DNA from 2 places in the Leptothermofonsia sp. ETS-13 genome. Region 1 is predicted to be linked to the other one. Evidence: riboswitches for the same ligand, from Rfam matches in the RefSeq annotation. Region 1 holds a riboswitch; the other holds the start of a gene.

Region 1 (6,386 bases):
TTTGTTCGCTGCCGCTGTCAAATTCACCATTGCCAGGTGTTCATTGACGATGCGAGCTTTTTCGCTGCTGGAGAGCCCTTCGAGGACTTCATCCACCGCCAACCGCACATTCTCGCGCACCGTCAGCCAGGGCAGCAAAGAGTAATGTTGAAAAACCATCATGCGATCGCACCCCGGTTTGCGAATTTCCTTACCTTCCAGCGTCACCAGGCCAGAAGTTGCCCGCTCCAAACCCGCCACAATCTTGAGCAAGGTTGACTTACCGCAACCGGAATGCCCAATTAATGAAACGAATTCATCTTCCTGTACATCGAGGCTGACATTATCCAACACAACAAATGCTCCACCATCGGGAGTTGGATAGGCTTTCATTAGATTTTCAATCTTCAAAAACTCAGATTCAGTCGCTTTTTTAGAGTAAAGGCTGGCGGAGTGCAATGTTGATTTCACCATGATGTCTCCTATGAGTGCGGGGAGTAACGGGTAAGGGTAGGGGTTGTTAGTTGGAGAGGGGAGAGGGTTCCACCCCTGCACCCCGTCCTAAGCCTGGTGGCTATAGGTATAAATCCTAGTTGGGCGGTTTGCCCGAATTTCAAAGCTGTTGAGATAACCGATTGGGTCGCTGGGGTCAAAGCCTTTTTGATCGATAAACACTTCGGGAGTTTCAACTTTGTAATCTTCTTTGGGGCATTCGATTCCCGTATCGGCGGCAACTTCGCGATAGAGGTCGGTTCGCCATCCGGTTGTGGCCAGTTCTTCGGCATTGGCGGGAAATTCTTTGATCTGTCCCCAGCGGGCGGCCTGGGTCATGAGCCAGATACTGTGCGATCGCCACAGAAAAGTGGAGTGCTCTCCAGGCAGTTTGGGAAGGTTGCTGGGGAAGTCGAAAAAGATGGTCGTGTCTTCTGATTTCACGGTGCGGTCTTTGCTATCAAAGCCACCATAGTTGTATTCCCCTAAAATGGCTGGGCGTGTGAATTGATCAATCGGTCCTGTTTTGGGTCTTGCGCCCGTAAAGGAGCGATTGGTGATGAGTTGGGCCACTTCTTCCTGGTTTTCCGGCTTGCTGCAATACTGGCAGGCTTCAATCATGGCTTTGAGCAGGGCACGGTAGGTTTTGGGATAGTTTTGGATAAACGGTTCCATCACGCCCAACAGCGATCGGGATGCCCAGTCCAGACTTCCTTACCCTGGGCAAAGGTAAATCCAACCCCTGCGTTGCCGGTAATGGCGCGGGTATTCCAGGGCTCGGCCACCATGTAACCCTGCATGGCCCTAATACGGACATTGGTCACCATTTGCGGCGGTGGAATGATGATAATGCGAAATTCCTTATCGGGTTCTACTCCAGCGGCGGCGGAAATGTAGCGAATGAAATATTCATAAATTGAGGAACTGAGGACCACGGCCCAGACCCGGTTTTCCAGTGGCTGGCTTTCAAAAAAGTCGCGAAACTGCTGGCCGAACGCTTCCAGGTTGCCGTTGTATTCGTACCAGGGGCGCAGGCCAAAATCCCACATGGTTTTGTTCATGGTCATGGCGTTGCCGTGGCGGTGGATGGTCATTCCCGCACACAAGGGGGCATGGCGGGCTCCCTCGGCTCCAATCCGGGCGTTGTTGACTGCACCAGAGACAACGGGTGCAGCATCCAACCGTCCAAAAATAATGCCATCACGCGATGTGGCCCAACTGGCTTCCCGGCTCAAACGCACGTTCAGTCCATATTTACGGAAGAACCCTTTCTGCCAGGCGATCGCAAACGGAGCACAATCATTCACGGGGACATAGCCTACAGTGATATCCGGCTTTTCCGGATAATCCACGTCTCCTGGTTTGACCACAGGCTGAATGGCTCTCGCTTCTTCGGTCAAGCCCTGAGCGGAGCGATCAGCCCGAATCTGGCAGGACGAAAATGCACCAATAGCGGCTGTTGCCCCCATCCCCAGCATGAATTTTCGTCGTGTCCAATTCGGTTGGCTCATCGTTAATGACTGGATATGCTTGGATGTTGCAGTAGCAATCAATCAGGGTAGAGTAGCAATCAATCAGGGTAGAGTGGATGCTAATCGCCGTAGCCACCAGCTAACAGCCAATCGCTAATCCCTAAGAATTTGAAGTTGCGGGGCGGCGGTGGGTGACCAGTGCCTGGATCTGGACGATCGCAAAATCCAGTAATAGACCAGTCAGACCAATCACCAACACCGCCAGAAACACCGAACTGAGGTTCAAACGGCTCCATTCATCCCAGACGAAGAAGCCAATCCCAATTCCCCCCGTCAGCATTTCCACAGCAACAATCACCAGCCACGCAATTCCCACACTGATCCGTAAGCCAGTAAAAATGTAAGGCAGACTGGCAGGCAAAATAATTTTGTAGATCTGGCGCCAGCGGGGCATTTCCAGTACGCGGGCGACATCAATAAAGTCTTGGGAAACGCTAGAAACCCCTAAGGCGGTATTAATGATGGTCGGCCATAGCGACGTGATGAAAATGACGAAGATGGCAGAAGGATCGGCCAGATTGAAAATAGCAAGGGCGATACCGGCCTGAGAATTTGAATCAGCGGATTCAACGCCAGCATCATAGGGCGAGACATCCCAATCAAAAACCCAACCGGAATGGCAACCAGTGCCCCCAGTAAAAAACTAATCAGCACCCGTCGCAAACTGGCAATCAAGAGCCAGCCAATGCCTAAATCCCCTGGCCCCCGCTGGTAAAAGGGATGCAGAATAAAGTCCAGATTGTTGACCAAAGCTTCAAACGGTGTGGGCATCAACTCTCGCCGGAACAGGGCGATCGCCCACCAGAGCAAAATAATGCCTAAAAAGCCGAGGGCAGGCAGAATAACGGTATCTCGCGCCAATAACGCTTTGGAATTTTTCCAACTGGTTTAAATCACTGCGGCAAAGACCGCAGCCAGATTCATTTAGAAAATCATTATTCAGTTCCTCAGTGTCGGTTGCAGGTCATTTGAGCAGTCCCCGGCAAGAGACACTGATGAGCCGAAGCATTACCAATGTGGAATGTTGACTCCTCAGTCCTCCCTCAATGCTGACGGAGTTAGCTGACGGGCTAGGGCTGAGAGATGCCCCCCCAGCAGTTTTAAATTCGAGATTTCAAAGCAATTGGAAACCGCGAATCCAAAATCAACTGAGTACGCCCCAAAGTTTGGGTCCTCCGCTTCATCTCTTACGCAAGCCTCACACGTTCTTAGCAAGAGACAAATTAAGCTGACTGGCTCAGGTTGTTTCCCAGAAATTTAACACATTGATAGGAGATTGCGGCAATCACTCCTGGGATAGGTTATTCTTCAGGCCGAATCTATGCTCGTACCCTTCCCCTGCTATGCTGGGATTTGGAGCAAGTTTAGACCGGACTCATGTCAGCAGTTGCCGCCCTCGTTACCCCCCTCGCCTTTCCTCTGACTGCCGTCATTGGGCAGGAGGCAATTAAGCTGGCTTTGCTCCTATCGGCAGTGGATCCGGGATTGGGTGGGGTGGTAATTGCTGGACGGCGGGGAACGGCAAAATCCGTAATGGCGCGAGCCCTTCACGCCCTTCTGCCGCCAATTGAAATTGTGCAAGGCTCTCTCAACTGCGATCCCAATTTGCCCGAAGAATGGGATGACGAGACGCTGCAACGATTTACCAATGCCGAAGGTGATATTGTGGCTGACGTGCCGACTGAGATTATTCCAGCACCGTTTGTGCAAATTCCCCTAGGGGTGACGGAAGATCGATTATTGGGCTCTGTGGATGTCAGCCAGTCAATCAAGAAGGGAGATACGGTTTTTCAGCCGGGCTTGCTGGCAGAAGCGCACCGGGGGGTTTTGTATGTGGATGAGATCAATCTGCTGGATGACCAGATTGCGAATCTACTGCTAACCGTTTTGACCGATGGCCGCAACCAGATTGAGCGGGAAGGCATTAGCTTTCAACATCCCTGTAAGCCACTGCTGATTGCAACCTACAACCCGGAAGAAGGGGATTTGCGAAATCATTTGCTGGACCGAATTGCGATCGCCCTCTCCGCCGACCGGGTACTGGGGATTGATGAACGCGTTCAGGCCGTTGAGCAAGTTACCCGCTATGCCGACTCGCCCAAAGAATTTCTGGCCCAGTACAGCGAAGACATCGATACCCTCAAAACCCAGATCCTGTTGGCGCGGGAATGGCTCAAGGATGTGCAAATTCAGCCAGAGCAGATCGAATATCTAGTCACCGAAGCGGTGCGAGGTAGTGTGCAGGGGCATCGAGCAGAGCTGTTTGCCATCCGGGTAGCCAAAGCCCATGCTGCTTTAGAAGGACGCACCGAAGTTAATGCAGAGGATTTACGGCGGGCGGTGGAACTGGTCATCATCCCCCGTTCCATCATCATTCCACCCCCACCAGAACAGGAGCCACCCCCGCCTCCGCCCCCACCCGAACCACCAGAGGATCAATCTGAACAGGAGCAGGACGACCAAGAAGACAAGCAAGATGAGGAAGACCAGTCCCAGGAACCACCTGCCATTCCAGAGGAATTTGTTTTTGATGCAGAAGGGGTTCTGCTTGACCCCGAAGTCCTTTACTTTGCTCAAATGGCGACCCGTCAGGGCAAGTCAGGCAGTCGCACACTGATCTTTTCGGAAGACCGGGGGCGCTACATCAAACCCATGCTGCCCAGGGGAAAAGTTCGTCGGATTGCCGTCGATGCAACCCTGCGGGCAGCAGCCCCCTACCAAAAGGCTCGTCGAGAGCGGGCAGGGAGCAGTAACGGCTTCCCTACTCCCACTCGCAAACGAGTCTTCGTCGAAGAAGGCGATATTCGGACGAAACGACTGGCACGGAAAGCCGGAGCATTAGTCGTCTTTGTTGTGGATGCATCCGGTTCGATGGCGCTTAACCGGATGCAGTCAGCCAAGGGAGCAGTTTTGCGGCTGTTGACCGAAGCCTACCAGAATCGCGATCAGGTTTCGCTGATTCCATTTCGGGGAGAACAGGCGGAGGTATTATTGCCGCCAACCCGCTCGATTGAAGCGGCAAAACGACGATTGGATCGGCTTCCCTGCGGCGGCGGCTCTCCCCTGGCCCATGGGCTGACTCAAGCGGTGCGGGTTGGCATGAACGCCAAACAATCGGGGGATATTGGTCAGGTGGTGATTGTGGCCATTACCGATGGGCGCGGCAATGTTCCCCTGGCGCGATCGCTGGGTGAACCCATTCCCGAAGGGGAAAAGCCAGACATTAAAGCTGAACTGCTGGATATTGCCGCTAAAATTCGTGCCCTCAATATTCAGTTGCTGGTGATCGATACGGAGAATAAATTTATTTCCACCGGGTTTGCCAGGGAACTGGCACAGAAAGCAGGTGGAAAATACTACCACCTACCCAAAGCAACGGACCAGGCGATCGCCGGGTTGGCACAGAGCGCAATTTCGGACATGAAGTCACGCTAATGGGGCAGGGTGATTGGTTTAGCGGCGATAGTTTTGATCCTTCTGGCAAGGATAAATTGCAAATAGGCCACGAATGTTGCAAATAGGCCACGAATGAAAACAGGCTAAGTAGCCAGGCGCGATTAAATTAAGGATAATTTCGGGGGTGAACCCCCTTTACCAATTAATGATGACTACCTACTGATAGCGTTCATAAGCTATTTGTGAACGAGGGGATTGGAACCCCTGCACTCCGTTCAAATTTCAAGAAGGATCGCTATAGTTATACCGATTTGTTATACCGATTTAAGTGATGAACCTTGCACATTACCCCACCATCTCCTATCTCCCCCTTGCCAAGGCGAGGCCAGAAGGGGTCGGATTTGCACTGTTTTCAAATCAAACTGGTGTTAGCTATTGTAGAAGCAAATAATAAAGCTTTTTCAAAAGAAAAACCTACGAAGTTCTCCGAAAGACTACAGATGAATGACGAGTAGAAGCGACTGATCGTGTTGCTCAAGGCTAAAAGATTAGCGTAAATTCTCTCAGGACAGCCAGTTTTTATTCGGGGAGTTTATTAGAAAAACATAATTTGACTGCTGAATATTAAGAGTCTGGCAGAGTAAAGGGATCCCTCGTGTCATTTGTGTAATTTTTTATGATATCACCGTAATAATACTGGGATTCAACCAAATTGCCGTCTCCAGGGACTCCGGGTCACCCTTTTTGAATTCCATCTTAACTACTTACTGGTACAGCAAAATGAAAGTTTTGTTGGGGGTGCAGGGGTTCCACCCTGGTTTGGGGGCGAAGCCCCCAAACCCCATATTGCAAACAAAAAATTAGTGTTTGCAACACTAGCTTTTTTGCAAGTTGGCGCTGTCTGCTCCTGGTTTACCGAAGCTAAATCTTAATAATGTACTTCTTCTATATGAAGACTACGTAGATACACTGGCAGATCTTCGAAAA
Region 2 (6,386 bases), 540 kb from region 1:
CTTCAACCACGGTGAAACCATTTGCTTTCACATGGTCTTCGATCGCCCCAGCCAGGTCCATTAAAAATGCGCCCGCTTTGACCCTAGCAATGCCTTTGTAAAGAGCTTCTTCAGCCACTTGAATTAATCGGGCTGCTTCGGGAGTAACCCGGCCAACGGCGATCGTGATGCAAGAGTCACCATGAAAGCCTTCAAAGTAAGCGCCTGTATCCACTTTCAGCACATCCCCTTCGCGGATCACCTTCTTCCGATTGGGAATGCCATGTACTACCTCATGGTTAAGGCAGGCACAGATGGAAGCTGGAAACCCGTGGTAGCCCTTAAAACTGGGAGTGGCACCCATTTCCCGAATTCGCTTTTCCGCATGGGCATCCAGGTCTGCGGTAGTCATACCCGGCTCAACCAGTTCAGAAATCTCCTTCAGCACTGTCGCCACAATTTTCGCAGCCTGCCGCATAACCTCAATTTCTCGAGCAGATTTAATTTCAATCCCCCGACTTTTCCGTCCGAGCGCGGGTAGAGCAGATGGAGTGAGCAACTGGCTGATGAGATTCATGTTTGTCCTGAAGCTGAGTTTTGATCCGTCACTTTTATTAGAGTAACGTAAATCTTTTCCATACTTGGAATTCCCAGAATGGGATGCAATTTCAACACTCATTCGCTTAATATGACGGCGTTGCTAACTGTCATGAGAGTTTCCATATGAGACAGGCTTGGAAGTATGCGCTGGCAGGACTGGTAGGTCTTTTGATCGGACTGTCGTTTGCATCCTGTGGGCAGCAGAAGGGGGAGAGCCTTGAGCCGGAGGACCCCCTCAACTTTAAGTTTGTAGAAGGTAAAAAAATCAGCCAGAACCGACTGCTGGAGCTTCAGATCAATGGTGTGATTCTTAACAGCCCATCGGGAGGGATTTCGGGGTTGGCGGGAGGGGAGGTGACTTACGGTTATCAGATTCAGAGGCTTCTGGAACGCATCAGTGAAGACAAACGGGTCAAGGGAATTTTTCTGCGGCTTTCCACACCGGGAGGAACAGTGGTTGGTTCTGATGCCATCTACAATTCCCTAGTGAATTATCGGAAAACCACAAAACAGCCAATCGTTGGTTATGTTGAAGGACTGTCTGCGTCGGGAGGTGTGATGTCAATGGTGGGTGCGGATGTGATTTACGCAGCTCCGGGTAGTTTGATTGGTAGTATTGGTGTGATTGGGGCGGCATTAACTTACTATGACGGTCCCGTAGCTGTAGATGGTGGGCTGCTGGGTCAGGGAATTACTACTCGCAATGGAATTCAACAAACTATTATTTCTGCGGGGCGGGGCAAGGATTTGGGGAACCCTTTCCGCAAACCCACTGAGGAAGAACTCAAGGTGCTGCGACAGGGAGTCAACAATGAGTACAGCAACTTTGTGAACCGGGTTGCCAGGGCGCGGAACATTAGTGAAAAGCAGATCCGTGACCAGATGGGAGCGATGATTTTTGATAACAAAACAGCTCAGGAGTTTAAGCTCATTGATGGAACGAAGAGCCGGGATGAGGCGATCGCAGACCTAGTCAAGCGGGCAAAAGTTGGCGACGATTATCAAGTAGTGCAGGTCAGCCAGCAACGGGGCTTGTTGGCAGGTTTGCTGGGGAACCAGTCAATGGTTACCCAAAAAGAGCAAGAGCAAAAAACCATTACACGAGACCTCTGTACGGCAATCACCCATGCAGTGCTGGTTTACTACGGCAATGTTGCTCAGTTATGCCCACGTGAGTCGATCAGCCAATAAACCTGCCGCAGGGCTTACCTTTCCGCTCCCTGTCTTTCCCAACTTCCTTTGCCTTGATGGAGCCTACCCATGCCCACCTATCCTGGAATTTCAAGCACAGCTTTTCGGCATCCCCTTGATCGTCAAGCCGAACAGACGTTACGGGGAGTGCCAGGGTTTGACCTTGTTGCTCGAAAATTTGTGGAATTTCTGGCGGAACGTCCCCAGTTTGTCTTTCAGATGGGTAATAGCATTCATGTCGGGCCCCGACAATGTGCCAGCGTTTATCAGATTTTTCGAGAGTGTTTGCGGGATCTGGATGTTTATCCGGAGCCTAGTCTTTTTATCTCTCAAAACCCGTTGGCGAATGCATTTGCGCTTGGGCAGGATTATCCCTGTCTCACAATCAACAGTGGATTACTCGATCTATTGAGTGAGGCGGAATTGCGATCGGTCATTGCTCACGAACTGGGACACATCAAGTGTGGTCACTCTGTCCTGATTCAGATGGCTACCTGGACGATGTTTGCTGTCTCTGGATTATCCAGAATGACGTTTGGATTGAGCGAACTGATTACAACAGGACTTTTGATCGCGTTTTATGAGTGGCTACGCAAAGCAGAACTTTCCGCCGATCGCGCCTCTTTGCTGGTCATGGATGAGCTGAATCCGGTGATGCACTCCATGATGAAAATGGCAGGCGGCAGCAGCCATTATGCCCATGAGCTAAGTCTGGATGAGTTTATGCGCCAATCTCAGCAGTACCAGGAACTGGATCAGGACGGACTCAATCAGATTTACAAGTTTTTGCTCTATAACAATCTCTCTCAGGGAGTATTTTTAACCCATCCCTTTACGGTAGAACGGGCTATTTACTTGCAGGAATGGGCTGTTTCTGAGGAATACCGCCAAATTAAAGCAGGAAACTACCCCCGTGCTGGAGCAGAAGGCTCAGTGGAAGTTGAGGTAAAATCCGAATCAAATGTCGCTGAAACCCAGGCCGAAGTTGACGATTTACGTCGTCAAATTGAAGAGCTTCAGCGGGAAATCGATCGCATCAAACGCAGTGGCTAATCGTTTGCCGATTTCCCCTACAGAGCAGGCGGGATTCCCAATACCGGGCAAGGGAAATCATTTCCCAGACGTGCTATCAATGGACTCTCAGCCGACTCACAACCCAAAAGCAAGAGGGCCGCTGATTCGGTTTCTACTACACTACGCAGTTCCTCTGCAACCCGTCCAAAGCGCAGATGGGTTTCAAGGGAACCGCGCCATTCCTCCGCCAGGTGACGAGCCTGCCAGAGAATACGGTCTGCCTGCTCAAATTGTTCAAACTGACAGGATTGCTGGGTTCTCAAAAGTTCCGATGGAGAGTGCAGTTCGGCGATCGTTCCCCCGTTTAGGCGATGGGTTGAAGTCTGGCGAGAGTTTCCTATTTCGCGGTAATTACCCATCCCAACTGCCGACGCTTTGCGGATGCGCGACTGACCACACTCATCTTCCCAATCAACCACATATACAACCTGAACGATGACCTGTTGCTGGGTTGCAAGCCGTGTTTGATGGGCAATCCACAGCGTCAGGTCTAAAGCGGTCTGGCTTTTGGGTGAACCGTTATAACCCACTACAAAATTCAAGTCCTGAGTCGGTCGTGCTTTGACTCCAGGGCTTTGGGGGATGAGAACCATTCGTTTGGCTAAATCGTTGCGCCCCAGGGCACCTTCAAGACGGGCAAGCATTGATAAAGTGTTCACGTTTAAACCTCTCAGACAATAAGGAGTAGGGAGAGGTGGGTTAGGTATAGACACAAAAGCCTTTCCCGGAGGATTCCTGTCTTCCCGGAGACACCAATGACCAATGCTGCAAGAGCGATAGTCTTGGGTACTCCTCCCATTGCCGACGGAGTTAGCTGACGGGCTAAGACTGGAAGGTGTCTCTCTCAGCCATCCTGAGATTAGCCCCTGGAATTTGGTTCCTCCGCTCTGAATCCTTCAACCGCACTTCACAGTCGAAATGAATTCGGATTAGGCTACCCACTTGGTTAAAGTTCTGCTAAGTCATTGCAGAAATACTAGTTAAATTTAAACCAATCTGTTGTTCTAAACTGCTATTTCAAAAACAATCGCAGGCTAATGCTCGTAGAATCCCAGATCAGGTTTCGTAGCTAATATAGCGTATCCAAAACTGATCGCCTATCTCTCCCACCATAGTTTCACTATCGCTTATCAATCGAGTGGGGGCTTTGAGTTCGGTGATATGGCTGTTTATACCGAGTGCACTACTGAACTCATTTGTTTCTCCCTTTTGTTGCGATTTTATTTACAAAACCTCAAACTCTGGCAATTTAAATCATTTATATAAAAAAGGTGATTTGTAAAAGACTTTTCCATCAGGGAAAGTCTTTTCACAATCCAGATAGGATTGCTATGGCAATTTATGGCGTTCACAAATAGTTTGTGAACAAGGGGAGTAGAGGCGAAGCCCCCACGCAGGGGTGGAACCCCTGCACCCCGTTCAAATTTCGAGAAGGACGCTATAAGTCATTTTCGGACGGAGAAAGTTGTGAGAGTCCTTTTTCTATGGAAAAGTTTACTCCTAATCCATTTTGTAGGATGCTAGATTCTCAGCTTATTTCAAGCTACTTTACCCTTAAGCAATAAAGCTCCCATCCGATAGAATGAACACGCTCCGGTAGAATGACCTGAATGACGCGATCGCAGGATGCATGAATCTGAATCAACTAAACAGTGCGTTCACGCTATTTCTGAGTTTGCTGGTGGAGGCATTCCCGTTTCTGCTTTTGGGGGTGCTGTTTTCTGGCTTTCTTCTGTTTTTTGTCGATGAACGCAAGTTAGTCCGATTGATGCCTCAAAATCCGTTGCTGGGGGCTCTGGTTGGAAGCTGCATTGGCTTTTTGTTTCCTGTGTGTGAGTGTGGCAATGTGCCTGTTGCCCGCCGACTGCTGATGCAGGGAGTGCCGTCTTCGGTGGCAATAGGCTTTCTGCTGGCAGCACCAACGATTAATCCCGTGGTGATTTGGGCGACCTGGACAGCTTTTCGTGACCAGCCTGAAATTGTGTTCATGCGAATTGGCTTTTCTCTGGCGATCGCGACCATCCTGGGCTGGGTATTCAGCGCCCAGAAAGATTTGCGTCCCCTACTGCGCCCAGCAGTCGCACGGACAATTCCGGTGAAGGGGGAAGGGGCGCAGGGTTCTGCACCCGTACATAGGGGCGGTACCTCTACGCCTGCTCTCCTACAGTCTGGAACCTATTGGCTAAACGAGCCAGGACAGTTGGGACGATTGGATGTAGCTGAGCTTCAGGCGACAATGGTAGCAGCCAGTACAGCAGGCAAGCCGCTATCTTACAAGTTTATTCTGCTGATAGAAAATACCGTACAGGAAATGCGGGAGTTGGGTGGGGTGCTGATTTTGGGAAGCGCGATCGCCGCGATCGTGCAGGTCTTTGTTCCGCGGGACATTATCCTCAGTTTAGGGCAGGGGTCAGTCACCTCTATCCTTGCCATGATGCTGCTGGCGGCAGTTGTTTCGATCTGTTCCACCGTTGATTCTTTCTTTGCATTGTCTTTTGCCTCAACTTTTACTACAGGATCGCTTCTGGCTTTTCTGGTGTTTGGTCCCATGATCGATTTGAAGGCAGTTGGTCTGATGCTCTCCATCTTTAAGCCAAGAGCCGTTTTTTATCTGTTTGCCTTAGCGGGACAGTTGACATTTCTGTTTACGCTGATTGTGAATTTGTATGTGAGTTGAATTTCCTCGTTCCTTACTCCTCACCCTTCTCCCCTTCCCCTTTTTTCCTGCTAGACCCTGACCCCTCACGCCCTTTCCCCTTTCCTATGTCTCGTCTCCTTCGCTCTGTTCCTCCCTGGTTAGATGTAATGGCGATCGCAGCCTGGGGCCTTCTGTTTCTCAAGTACTGGCTGACTGGGAAGCTCTACCTGCTGATTCATCCCAATTACATGTGGCTGACGGTAGCTGCTGCGCTCGCGCTTCTGATATTGGCCGGTTTAAGGTCATGGATGCTGATCCAGCAGGCCCGCCGTCCGGCTGTACGAGGAGGTGCACCTAACCAGCACCTGACCCTGCTTCCGCCGGGATGGAGTAGTACGCTACTGCTGGCGATCGCCATTCTGGGAATGGTTGTTACCCCCCGTGCTTTTGCCAGCCAGACGGCGATTGATCGGGGTATTGCCGACACCTTAACCGTCACGCGGGTCAAGCCTCAAGCGTTTCGGGCATCTGAAAAGTCAGAGGACAAGTCTCTGGTTGATTGGATTCGGACGTTAACGGTTTATCCCGAACCCGATGCCTACACGGGGCAAAAAGCAAAGGTTCAGGGGTTTGTGACCTATCCCCCTCATTTGCCCAACCAGTACTTGCTCATTTCCCGCTTTGTGATTACTTGCTGCGCTGCCGATGTTTACCCGGTTAGCCTACCTGTCAAACTGTCCCAGAGCCGCGAAACCTACAAACCCGATACCTGGTTGGAAATTCAAGGGCAGATGGTTACAGAAACGCTGGCAGGCAAACGCCAGCTTGTGATTGAAGCAAAATCAATTGCAGAAATTCCCGAACCTCAGAATCCCTACGATTACTGACTGCTAATGCCAGCGAC

Evidence for each region. A riboswitch is a leader RNA that binds a small molecule or an ion and turns the genes downstream of it on or off. The one in region 1 is predicted to bind cyclic di-AMP.
Region 2: linked by a shared signal. The riboswitch ahead of P4D80_RS22050 (universal stress protein) and the one ahead of P4D80_RS24480 (hypothetical protein) in region 1 are both predicted to bind cyclic di-AMP.

Annotation. Positions count from the first base shown of each region.
Region 1 covers NZ_CP120836.1:5,368,366-5,374,751, forward strand. Annotated here, with positions in the region: gene P4D80_RS24460 (ABC transporter ATP-binding protein) at 1-453, opposite strand, end outside; gene P4D80_RS24465 (ABC transporter substrate-binding protein) at 541-1,146, opposite strand; gene P4D80_RS24470 (ABC transporter substrate-binding protein) at 1,146-1,982, opposite strand; gene P4D80_RS24475 (ABC transporter permease subunit) at 2,104-2,541, opposite strand; gene P4D80_RS24480 (hypothetical protein) at 2,448-2,864, opposite strand; cyclic di-AMP (ydaO/yuaA leader) riboswitch at 3,037-3,211, opposite strand; gene bchD (magnesium chelatase ATPase subunit D) at 3,381-5,438, shown strand.
Region 2 covers NZ_CP120836.1:4,833,308-4,839,693, forward strand. Annotated here, with positions in the region: gene map (type I methionyl aminopeptidase) at 1-556, opposite strand, end outside; gene P4D80_RS22040 (S49 family peptidase) at 703-1,770, shown strand; gene P4D80_RS22045 (M48 family metallopeptidase) at 1,840-2,823, shown strand; gene P4D80_RS22050 (universal stress protein) at 2,841-3,503, opposite strand; cyclic di-AMP (ydaO/yuaA leader) riboswitch at 3,629-3,759, opposite strand; gene P4D80_RS22055 (permease) at 4,481-5,521, shown strand; gene P4D80_RS22060 (TIGR03943 family putative permease subunit) at 5,608-6,369, shown strand; gene P4D80_RS22065 (DUF2808 domain-containing protein) at 6,373-6,386, opposite strand, start outside.